Regions from separate parts of the Oceanobacter sp. 5_MG-2023 genome, predicted to be linked through region 1. Evidence: predicted binding sites of a transcription regulator. Region 1 holds the regulator's gene; each other region holds the start of a gene.
What was found. The regulator PhoB, encoded in region 1, activates phosphate uptake and scavenging genes when phosphate is short. The targets are predictions, from matches to a motif close to TGTCATANNNNTGTCANA.
Positions count from the first base shown of each region.

Region 1 (3,268 bases):
AGATGGGTTATTACCTGCCGCGTTATCTGTTGCTGCTGTTGTTGTCGTTTGTGCCGGGCGTCAACTTGCTGATGCCCTTCGTCTGGTTCTGGTTTGGCAGCTGGGTGATGGCGTTGCAATACAGTGATTATACTCTGGATAACCAGCAGCAGAATTTCCGTGCCAGCCGAGAGCAGGTGGCTACCCAGCGCTGGACGGCCTGGGGATTTGGTGGGGCGGTGTCGGTGCTGATGGCGGTACCATTACTGAACTGTCTGGTGCCCCCGGCGGCGGTGATCGGGGCTACGCTGTGGCAATTGCAACGGCAGGCCGATCAGTCACGGGCCGGTTGATCTATTGGCCGGCCTCATCACGGTTGTCAGATAAGCAGGCTGCGGGGAAAACACAGGTGAATGTACTGCCCTTGCCTTCGATGCTGCTGATTTTCAGCTCGCCGTCATGGTGCAGCAAGACGTGTTTGACAATAGCCAGTCCCAGTCCGGTACCGCCAGTGGCGATGCTGCGGCTGGGGTCGGCGCGATAGAAGCGCTCGGTCAGGCGGGGGATGTGATGCTGGGCAATACCGATGCCGTTATCCGAGACGCTGAAATGCCCTTTACCGCCTTCGGTATACCAGCGCAGGGTGACGTCACCCCCTTCCGGGGTGTATTTGACGGCGTTGAATACCAGGTTGGAAAATGCACTGCGCAGCTCATTATAAAAGCCCATCATTTTTTGATCCTGATCGATGGTCAGGGTAATGGTGTGCTTGCTGCTGCTGAGTGATGCGGCATCGCGACGGATGGCTTCCAGCAGCGGCTGCAGCTCGATAGGCTGAGGCTGTTCCGTCTTGCCGGTCTCCAGCCGTGACAGCATCAGCAAATCCTTGAGCAGGTTTTCCATACGATGACTTTGTTCGCTCATTTGCTGCAGCATGCGACCCCAGCGTGGTGGCAGCATCTCGGAAGCGGCTTGCATGGTTTCGACGTAACCGGCAATCACGGTCAGCGGTGTACGTAATTCATGGCTGACGTTGGCAACAAAATCCTTGCGCATTTCTTCCAGTTGTTTCAAACGGGTGATGTCATGAATCAGGATCAGGCGATCCTTGCGGCCAAACAGGGTGATATTGAACTGCAGGTAAATGCGCGGATTGATGGGCGATCGAATCGTGAGCGGTTCCTGATAATCGGCCTTGTCGAAGTAGGCCTTGAATTCTGGTGTGCGGATCAGGTTGGTGATGGGCTGGCCAATGTCTACCGGGTTGCGTAACCCCAGGTAGTTTTGTGCGGCCTGGTTCCAGAATTCCAGCGCGCCGCTGGCATCCACCATCAAGACAGAATCTTGCAGGGCCGCGGTTGAGTCCTGGATACGATTGATAATGGCCTGCAGGCGCTGCTGGTGTTTGATATTGCTTTGCTGCAAGCGCTGGTTCTCGGTAAAAATCGCTCCCCAGATGCCCAGTGTTCGCGGTAATACGGTGGTTTGTCCCTGATCCAGCCAGCGGTGCAGGCGGTACAGTTGCAGCCATTGCCAGGTGATATAGGCCCCCATCATCAAACACAATGCTTCCAGCGGCCGGTCAAAAAAGACGTAACCACAACCAACGGCCAGAATCAGCAAGTAGACAAGGCGGCGCAATTCTCTGCGCCAGACGGGGGACATCAAAATTCAGGAGGCTTTGGTCGAAAAGCGGTAGCCGGTGCCACGCACGGTTTGGATCAGTTGTTCGTGAGACTCACCGAGTGCTTTGCGCAGACGACGAATATGCACGTCAACGGTGCGCTCTTCAACGTACACATTACCACCCCAGACTTGATCGAGCAGCTGGGCTCGGGAGTAGGCCCGTTCCTGGTGGGTCATGAAAAACTGCAACAAACGATACTCCGTAGGGCCGATGTCAATCGGGTCGCCATGAGCGGTAACGCGATGGCAGACCGGGTCCAGCATCAGGCCGCTGACTTCAATGGGCTCTTCGATGCCTTGTGGGGTGGAACGGCGCAAGACGGCTTTCAGTCGTGCGACCAGTTCTCGAGGGGAAAACGGTTTGGTGATGTAGTCATCTGCCCCCGCTTCCAGCCCTTGTACTTTGTTATCTTCTTCGCCCTTGGCCGTCAGCATGATGATTGGCAACTCAGCGGTGCGGTCTTCACGCTTGAGGCGCCGGGCAAATTCGACGCCACTGGTGCCTGGCAGCATCCAGTCGAGTAAAATCATATCAGGCTTTCGATCGATAATCTGCGCATGTGCTTCCTGTACATTGGCAGCCTCAAGGCATTCATACCCGGCCATTTCCAGGGCCACGGCGATCATTTCCCGGATAGGGGCTTCATCGTCCACAATAAGAACGGTCTTGCCAGCTTTGGTCATAAGGCTCGTCACGCAAATGTCACAATAGGAATAATGCGGAGGTATTACACTGACCTAGTGTTACAAGCATGTGACACTGTTGGCATTGGCGTCAAGCCTGACACCAATTACGCGCTGGACAGGGCGTAGTGTGACAGGAGTCCGGCCCAGATCAGCGTGCCATACCAATGGGCTGCCAGAAACACTTTCATGCAGGCTTCCCGGCGGCGACTGCGGATAGACCATAATTGCCAGACCAGATACCCTCCGGCGACGCACCAGGCCAGATAAAACGGCCAGCTTGCTTCCAGCTGATTGCCCGTCAGTAACAGACAAAAATGCGCCATTCCGTAGAGAATGGCGATCATGGTGACATCCAGGTCGCCAAACAGGATCGCCGTGCTTTTGACACCAATCAGCAGGTCATCGTCGCGGTCGACCATGGCGTAAATTGTGTCGTAACCGACCGTCCAGCAAACATTGGCAATAAACAATAACCAGCAGACAGCGGTCAGCTCATTGGCCTGTGCGGCAAAGGCCATTGGAATCGCCCAGGAAAATGCAGCGCCGAGAAACACCTGTGGCAAATGGGTATGGCGTTTCATAAAGGGATAAAGTGCTGCCAGAGCGACCCCGCCGAGGGATAACCAGATGGTCAGGGCATTGGTCAACAGCACCAGCGCCAGACTGATCAGGCACAGCACAATAAAGCCGGATAATGCTTCGCGGTCAGAGATGCGTCCTTGAGTCAGGGGACGGTCCTGGGTGCGTTTGACATGGCGGTCGATATGACGGTCGGCGTAGTCGTTAATAACACAACCGGCCGACCGCATAAGAAATACGCCCAGAGTAAAAATCACCAGATTGGCAATGGAGGGAATGCCCTCGGCGGCAATCCACAGCGCCCACAAGGTTGGCCAGAGCAGCAGATAAGAGCCAA
Region 1 covers NZ_JAUORS010000024.1:25,166-28,433, reverse strand. The annotation lists gene cysZ (sulfate transporter CysZ) at 1-332, shown strand, start outside; gene phoR (phosphate regulon sensor histidine kinase PhoR) at 334-1,644, opposite strand; gene phoB (phosphate regulon transcriptional regulator PhoB) at 1,651-2,349, opposite strand; gene ubiA (4-hydroxybenzoate octaprenyltransferase) at 2,457-3,268, opposite strand, start outside.

Region 2 (3,268 bases), on a different contig from region 1:
CTGGATGGCAGCTGGCGGGAAGCGCGCAAGATGTTCCGTAGCCCCTGTCTGGCTAATCTACCGGTGTTGGGTATTCAGCCACAGGCTCCGGGCAACTATCAGTTACGGGAAGCGGCGCACGATTATCAATTGGGTACTGCTGAGGTGACGATCGAGATCCTGCAGCAGTTGCAGGCACCGGTTGCCAGCGCTCGTCTGGCGGTATATTTCAACCTGTTCCGTGAACGTTATCTGGCCGGCAAGCCCAGTCACTGAGCGGTAATGTGGCCAGCCGCGGATTTAATCAGCGGTCAGAAGGCTGTTTTCTGGCGCTCAGAATAATTCAGCAACGACTGACAGACGTCGGCTTTGCGGTGGAAATCCATGGCCTGCGGCCGGATCGACAAGACAGCTTCCGCTGCAATGGGTACAATTCGGGCGTTTTTTGACTTATTCACCCAAGAAAAGACTGATTCCCATGGGCAGAGCGTATCAAAACCGGAAAGAATCCATGGCCAAAACGGCCGCGGCAAAAACCAAGGTCTACTCCAAGTATGGCCGTGAAATTTATGTAGCCGCCAAGGCGGGCGGTACCGACCCATCGGCAAACCTGTCGTTGCGTTCCCTGATCGATCGGGCCAAGAAAGACCAGGTACCGACCCACGTGATCGAGAAGGCCATCGACAAAGCCAACGGTGGCACGGGCGAAGATTTCCAGCCCGCGTTGTACGAAGGCATTGCTCCGGGTGGGGCCATGGTGTTGATCAGCGCCCTGACCGATAACCCCAACCGTACTTTCGGTGAAATCCGCGGTGTGTTCTCCAAATGCAAGGCCAAACTGGGCAGCCAGGGCTCGGTCTCACACATGTTCGATCATCGCGCCATGTTTGTATTTGCCGATGACAGCGAAGATGACGCGCTGGAGATGCTGATGGAAGCGGATATCGATGTCTCGGATATCGACTGCGAAGACGGCATGGTAACGGTGCTGGTGCCACCTACTGAGTTTTTCAAAACCAAAACCGCTCTGACCAGCTGGCGCCCGGATATTGATTTCGAAATGGAAGAAATCACCTATCTGCCGCAGATGCCGCACCCGATTGCCGCCGACGATGTCGAGCACTTTGAGCGTTTTGCCAATCTGATGAACGATCTGGAAGATGTGCAGGAAATCTACCATAACGGTGAATTTGAAAGCTGATTCCCAGCGATTGCAGGTCTTGAACAGCCGCCAGCTCTGGCGGTTGTTCCGCTGTTGGCCGCACCACACCGGCTACCGTTTTCTTGCCCGGTTCTGATCCACTTCTCGCTTGTATTGATTCTTTAATGGATCAGTAACACCCACTCCAACACCCGCTCCCTAGCCTCTCTGCAACTCTTTATGGCGTCAGCATTCTGCCATTTGAGTGTCATCCAACTGTCATACCCGAGTCAAAGCACTGTCATTAAACAGTCATACGCTAACGCACCATATATGACCTTAAAAAACATTGGCTTACAAAGGATATCGCAATGACTCTTGAGATGATGAAGAAGACGGCACTGGCTGTAGCAATGGCATCACTGCTGGCTGCGTGTGGCTCTGATGGCGATGACGGCACCAATGGTGTTGACGGTACTAATGGCGTTGACGGCACCAATGGTGTTGATGGCACCGATGGCGTTGACGGCACCGATGGTGTTGATGGCACCGATGGCGTTGACGGCACCGATGGTGTTGACGGTACCGATGGTGTTGATGGCTTCAGTGGTCAGCTGGTTCAGGTCGGCCGTTATGAGTCGGGTATTTATGACGATGGCGGTGCTGAAATCGTTGCCTTCGACAGCACCACCAACAAACTGTTTGTGATCAACTCAGGGAATGCCGCGGTTGACGTGCTCGACCTGAATGATCCATCCGCCCCAACGCTGCTGGGCACTATTTCTGCCGAAGACGCCGGTGTAGCCGGCTTCGAAGTCGGTGGTGTTAACAGCGTTGCCGTCAGTAATGGCATTCTGGCCCTCGCCGTCGAAGCAGATACCAAACAGGACAACGGTCGTGCTTACTTCTACAACAGCGACTCGCTGACGTTCCTTGCTTCTGTTGAAGTGGGTGCCTTGCCAGATATGATCACCTTCTCACCCGACGGTAACACCGTACTGGTCGCCAACGAAGGCGAGCCCAACGATGATTACACCGTTGACCCAGAGGGTTCAGTCTCCATCATCCGCCTCGTCAACGGCGTACCAACCGTCAGCACCGCGGGCTTCTCTGCGTTCAATACTGATGGCGCCACCCCGATTGATGACGACGTCCGTATCTTTGGCCCTGGTGCCACCGTCGCCCAGGATCTGGAGCCAGAATATATTGCAGTGTCTGCCGACAACAGCACGGCCTTTGTATCGCTGCAAGAAAACAACGCCATGGCAATCGTCGACATCGCCACCGCTACGGTAACAGACGTAGTAGCGCTGGGCTTCAAGGACCACAGTGTTCAAGGCAACGGCCTGGATGCCAACAAGGAAGACGAGGTTGCCAATATCGAACAGCAACCACTGCTTGGTATGTACATGCCGGACTCCATCGCTTCTTACTCGTTTAACGGCAACACCTATATCGTTACCGCCAACGAAGGTGATGCTCGGGACTACGATGGCTTTGCTGAAGAATCCGATCTGGAAGACCTGAACCTGGATACCACAGCCTTCACTTCCGACCAGATTGCCGTACTGCAAGACGGCGACGCTGGCCTGGGTGGCCTGACCGTATCTGGTGTTGATGGCGATACCGACAACGACGGCGATATCGATGAAATCTACGTCTACGGCGCGCGCTCGTTCTCTATCTGGAATGCAGAAGGCGACCTGGTGTTTGATTCTGGCGATCAGTTCGAGCAAACCGTTGCCGATACCACGCCTTATTACTTCAACGCCTCCAACGACAACAACAAGATCGACAACCGTTCCGACAACAAAGGGCCAGAGCCAGAAGGCCTGACTCTGGGTGAAGTGAACGGCGAAACCTACGCGTTTATTGGTCTCGAACGTCAGGGTGGCATCATGGTGTTTAACGTCAGCAACCCGTTCGCACCACAGTTTGTAACCTACGAACTGAACCGTGACTTCTCTGTTGATATCGACGAAATCGACGATGGCAACCTGGCCGCTGGCGCAGCTGGCGATCTGGCTCCAGAAGGTCTGGCCTTTGTCTCTGCCGACAACAGCCCAAGCGGTAACGCCCTGGTTATTGTGGGTAACGAAGTGTCCGGTACTACTACCGTGTACGAATTCAAGTAAGTCGCACCACGCT
Region 2 covers NZ_JAUORS010000001.1:235,458-238,725, reverse strand. The annotation lists gene Q4551_RS01105 (tRNA-uridine aminocarboxypropyltransferase) at 1-255, shown strand, start outside; gene Q4551_RS01100 (YebC/PmpR family DNA-binding transcriptional regulator) at 458-1,180, shown strand; gene Q4551_RS01095 (choice-of-anchor I family protein) at 1,492-3,255, shown strand.
Region 2: a site for PhoB is predicted at 1,387-1,404, ahead of Q4551_RS01095 (choice-of-anchor I family protein). Genes of this name have one in related genera too.

Region 3 (3,268 bases), on a different contig from region 1:
AAAAGACACCATTTCCTCATAGCAGGGCTGATAATCAACCAGCCCCAGCTGACGAACCACCACCTCTGGCATCAGATCACCATATGCACCAGTTCGTGAGCACTCAGCTCTTTATGTAGCGCTTCCAGCTGCTCGATACCCGTCGCAGTAATATAAATTGTCAGCGACTGGAAATTACCCTTGCTGCTGTCACGCACCTGGATTTTCTCAAGATCGAACCCCGGAGCATGGAGATGGAAAATATCCAGCACGACCTGGCGATAATTATCCGTGCCCTTGCCAACAACCTTGACGGGGTAATTGGCGCAGGGAAATTCGATTTTCGGCGCTTCCTGGGTGGTTGCAGGCTGGCCATCCGCCTTGATCAAAGCCATGTCGATTACCTCAACAGTCGTGTAAAGAACATCTCGATTTCACCCATCAGCTGACCAACCAGACCGGATTCTTCTACCGCACTGATGGCAATCAATGGACGCTCCTCGATAACTTCACCGTCTTTGCGGACCACCAGAGTGCCCACCATATCACCTGCGGCAATAGGCGCCTTGATGTATTCATCGGTGTTCAGCTCAACATCCAGATCGCCTTCAGTACCACGGGGCACGGTCAGATAAAGGTCATCCTTCACCCCCAGGTCGATCTGATCTTGCTGGCCGAGCCAGACTTTGCGCTGTTCCAGCACATCGTTGGCGCTGTACAGTTTGTGGGTCTGGAAATAACGGAAGCCATAGGCCAGCAGCTTCTGGGTTTCCCTGGCACGGGCATCGTCACTGCGGGTACCCATCACCACGGCGATCAGGCGCATATCATCCCGCACCGCGGATGCAGCCAGACAGAATCCGGCAGCTTCGGTATGGCCGGTTTTCAGGCCATCGACAGAGTCATCACGCCACAACAGCTTGTTGCGGTTAGGTTGACGAATATCGTTGTATTCAAAGTATTTTTCAGAATACAGACCGTAATAGGCCGGGTGATCCTTGATGATATGCCACGCCAATGTGGCGATATCCCGTGCGGTTGAATGATGCTCTTCCGCAGGCCAGCCCGTTGCGTTCATGAAATGACTGTTGGTCATTCCCAGCTTGATGGCGTACTGGTTCATCCAGTCGGCAAATGCATCCTCAGAACCGGCAAAGTATTCTGCCACCGCCACCGAAGCGTCGTTGCCGGATTGCACAATAATGCCGCGCAGCAAGTCGATCAGTGAGACCTCGGTACCTTCGCGCACAAACATTTTGGAGCCGCCCTTTTTCCAGGCGTTAACACTGATTGGCACCATGGTGTCATCCGTAACATTACCCGTCACCAGTTCGTGCACAGCAATATAGCTGGTCAGCATCTTGGTCAGACTGGCAGGCGGCAAGGTCTCGTCGGCATTGTGCTCGACCAGGACATTGCCACTCTCAGCATCAATCAGAATAAAGGCCCGCGCATCCAGATCAGGAGCTTTGGGAACAATAATGGCAGCCGAAGCACAGGCCGCACTCAAGTATAAAAACAGGCTTAGTAGATAGCGCATGACTCTTGACTAACAGTAGGAGAGTTGAGCCGGGCATTGTAACACGGCCACCAGAATTTGCAGTCCAGACGAGAACGACATATTGCCGTCATAAAGAGCTGCGATATACAGGGTCACTGAGTCAGGATAATTGAGCCAGTCAGACCCCCGCTGGCCGCAATCAGGCAGTAAAGACTATAGGCGCAGTTCGCACCCCGATTTACACTGACCAATACAAACCAACGTTCACAAGAACCTTTATCTGACAGGAAGTTCCCATGCAACGCCTTGCCTGCTCCGGCCTGCTGGCCATCACAACGCTCGCTACCGCAGCTTTATTGACGTCGCCGCCGCTGCTGGCAGCCTCCCCATCAGCCTATCAGCCCAACTACCAACAGGGTCAGGCCTGGCTGGAATACCGCCTTGCCAACGAGACACCCGGCACCCGTGCACGTAACCTGATCCTGTTTCTTGGCGACGGCATGAGTGTCACCACGCTGACCGCTGCACGCATCTTTCAGGGCCAGCAACAAGGTTTCAGTGGTGAAGAAAACTTCCTGTCATTCGAGCGCTTCCCCTATTCCGGATTGGTCAAGACCTACAACACCAACCAGCAAACCCCGGATTCCGCCGGCACCATGAGCGCCATCATGACCGGCGTCAAAACCCGCGCCGGAGTGCTCAGTATTGGCCCCGAACAGGATCGCGCTGTCTGCCAGGGCAGCCAGGCCCACCAGCTGACAACATTACTGGAATACGCCAGCCAGCAAGGATTGGCCACCGGTGTGGTCACCACCGCCCGCCTGACTCACGCGACCCCGGCAGCAACCTACGCCCACACCCCCGAACGGGACTGGGAAGCCGACAGCGATCTGTCTGAAGAAGCGCGCCAGCAAGGCTGCGAAGACATTGCCGCCCAATTGATCCACCGCGGCTTTGCCAACGGGCTTGATCTTGCGATGGGCGGCGGCCGCAAGAACTTTATGACAACAGCCCGGGAAGGCGTACGTCTCGATACCGACCTGACCCAGCAATTCAGCACACGCTATCCCGACGGCCAACTTCTACTGAGCCGAAATGACCTTATGGGCATGCAGGCTCGTACCCCGGTGCTTGGCCTGTTCGCCGACAGCCATATGGCCTACGCCCATGACCGCACCAGCGCCGAACCCTCTCTCACCGAAATGACCTTTGCCGCCTTGCAGATCCTGCATCAGCAAACCCAAAACAGCGACCGGGGCTATGTCCTGATTATTGAAGGTGCCCGTATCGACCATGCCCATCATGCCGGCAATGCCTATCGCGCCCTCACTGATACCGTCGCCATGGCCGATGCTGTCGCCTTTGCCGACCGCATGACCAATGACAACGACACCCTGATCATGGTGACCGCAGATCACAGCCATACGCTGTCCTTCTCCGGTTACCCGCAACGTGGCAACGATATTCTTGGTCTGGTGCAACACAACGACCAGCTTACCCATGCCAGCGATGGTGCCCCTTACACCACGCTGGGCTATGCCAATGGCCTGGGTGCCAATGATATTGATCCGGTCAGCGCTACAGAATCCGGCCGCCAGAATGGCCGAGTCCACTGGCATGAGGATGAAGACACCAGCCACCCGGACTTCCATCAGGCTGCACTGGGCCACCGGGAAAGCGAAACCCATGGCAGCGACGATGTCGCGATTCACGCCAAAGGCCCGGGATCACAATGGTTCCGCGGCCTACTGGAACAAAACAGCCTGTTTCACCTCGCCAGCCGGGCAC
Region 3 covers NZ_JAUORS010000006.1:93,022-96,289, forward strand. The annotation lists gene lipB (lipoyl(octanoyl) transferase LipB) at 1-72, opposite strand, end outside; gene Q4551_RS05870 (YbeD family protein) at 72-374, opposite strand; gene Q4551_RS05875 (D-alanyl-D-alanine carboxypeptidase family protein) at 380-1,519, opposite strand; gene Q4551_RS05880 (alkaline phosphatase) at 1,777-3,268, shown strand, end outside.
Region 3: a site for PhoB is predicted at 1,595-1,612, ahead of Q4551_RS05880 (alkaline phosphatase). Genes of this name have one in related genera too.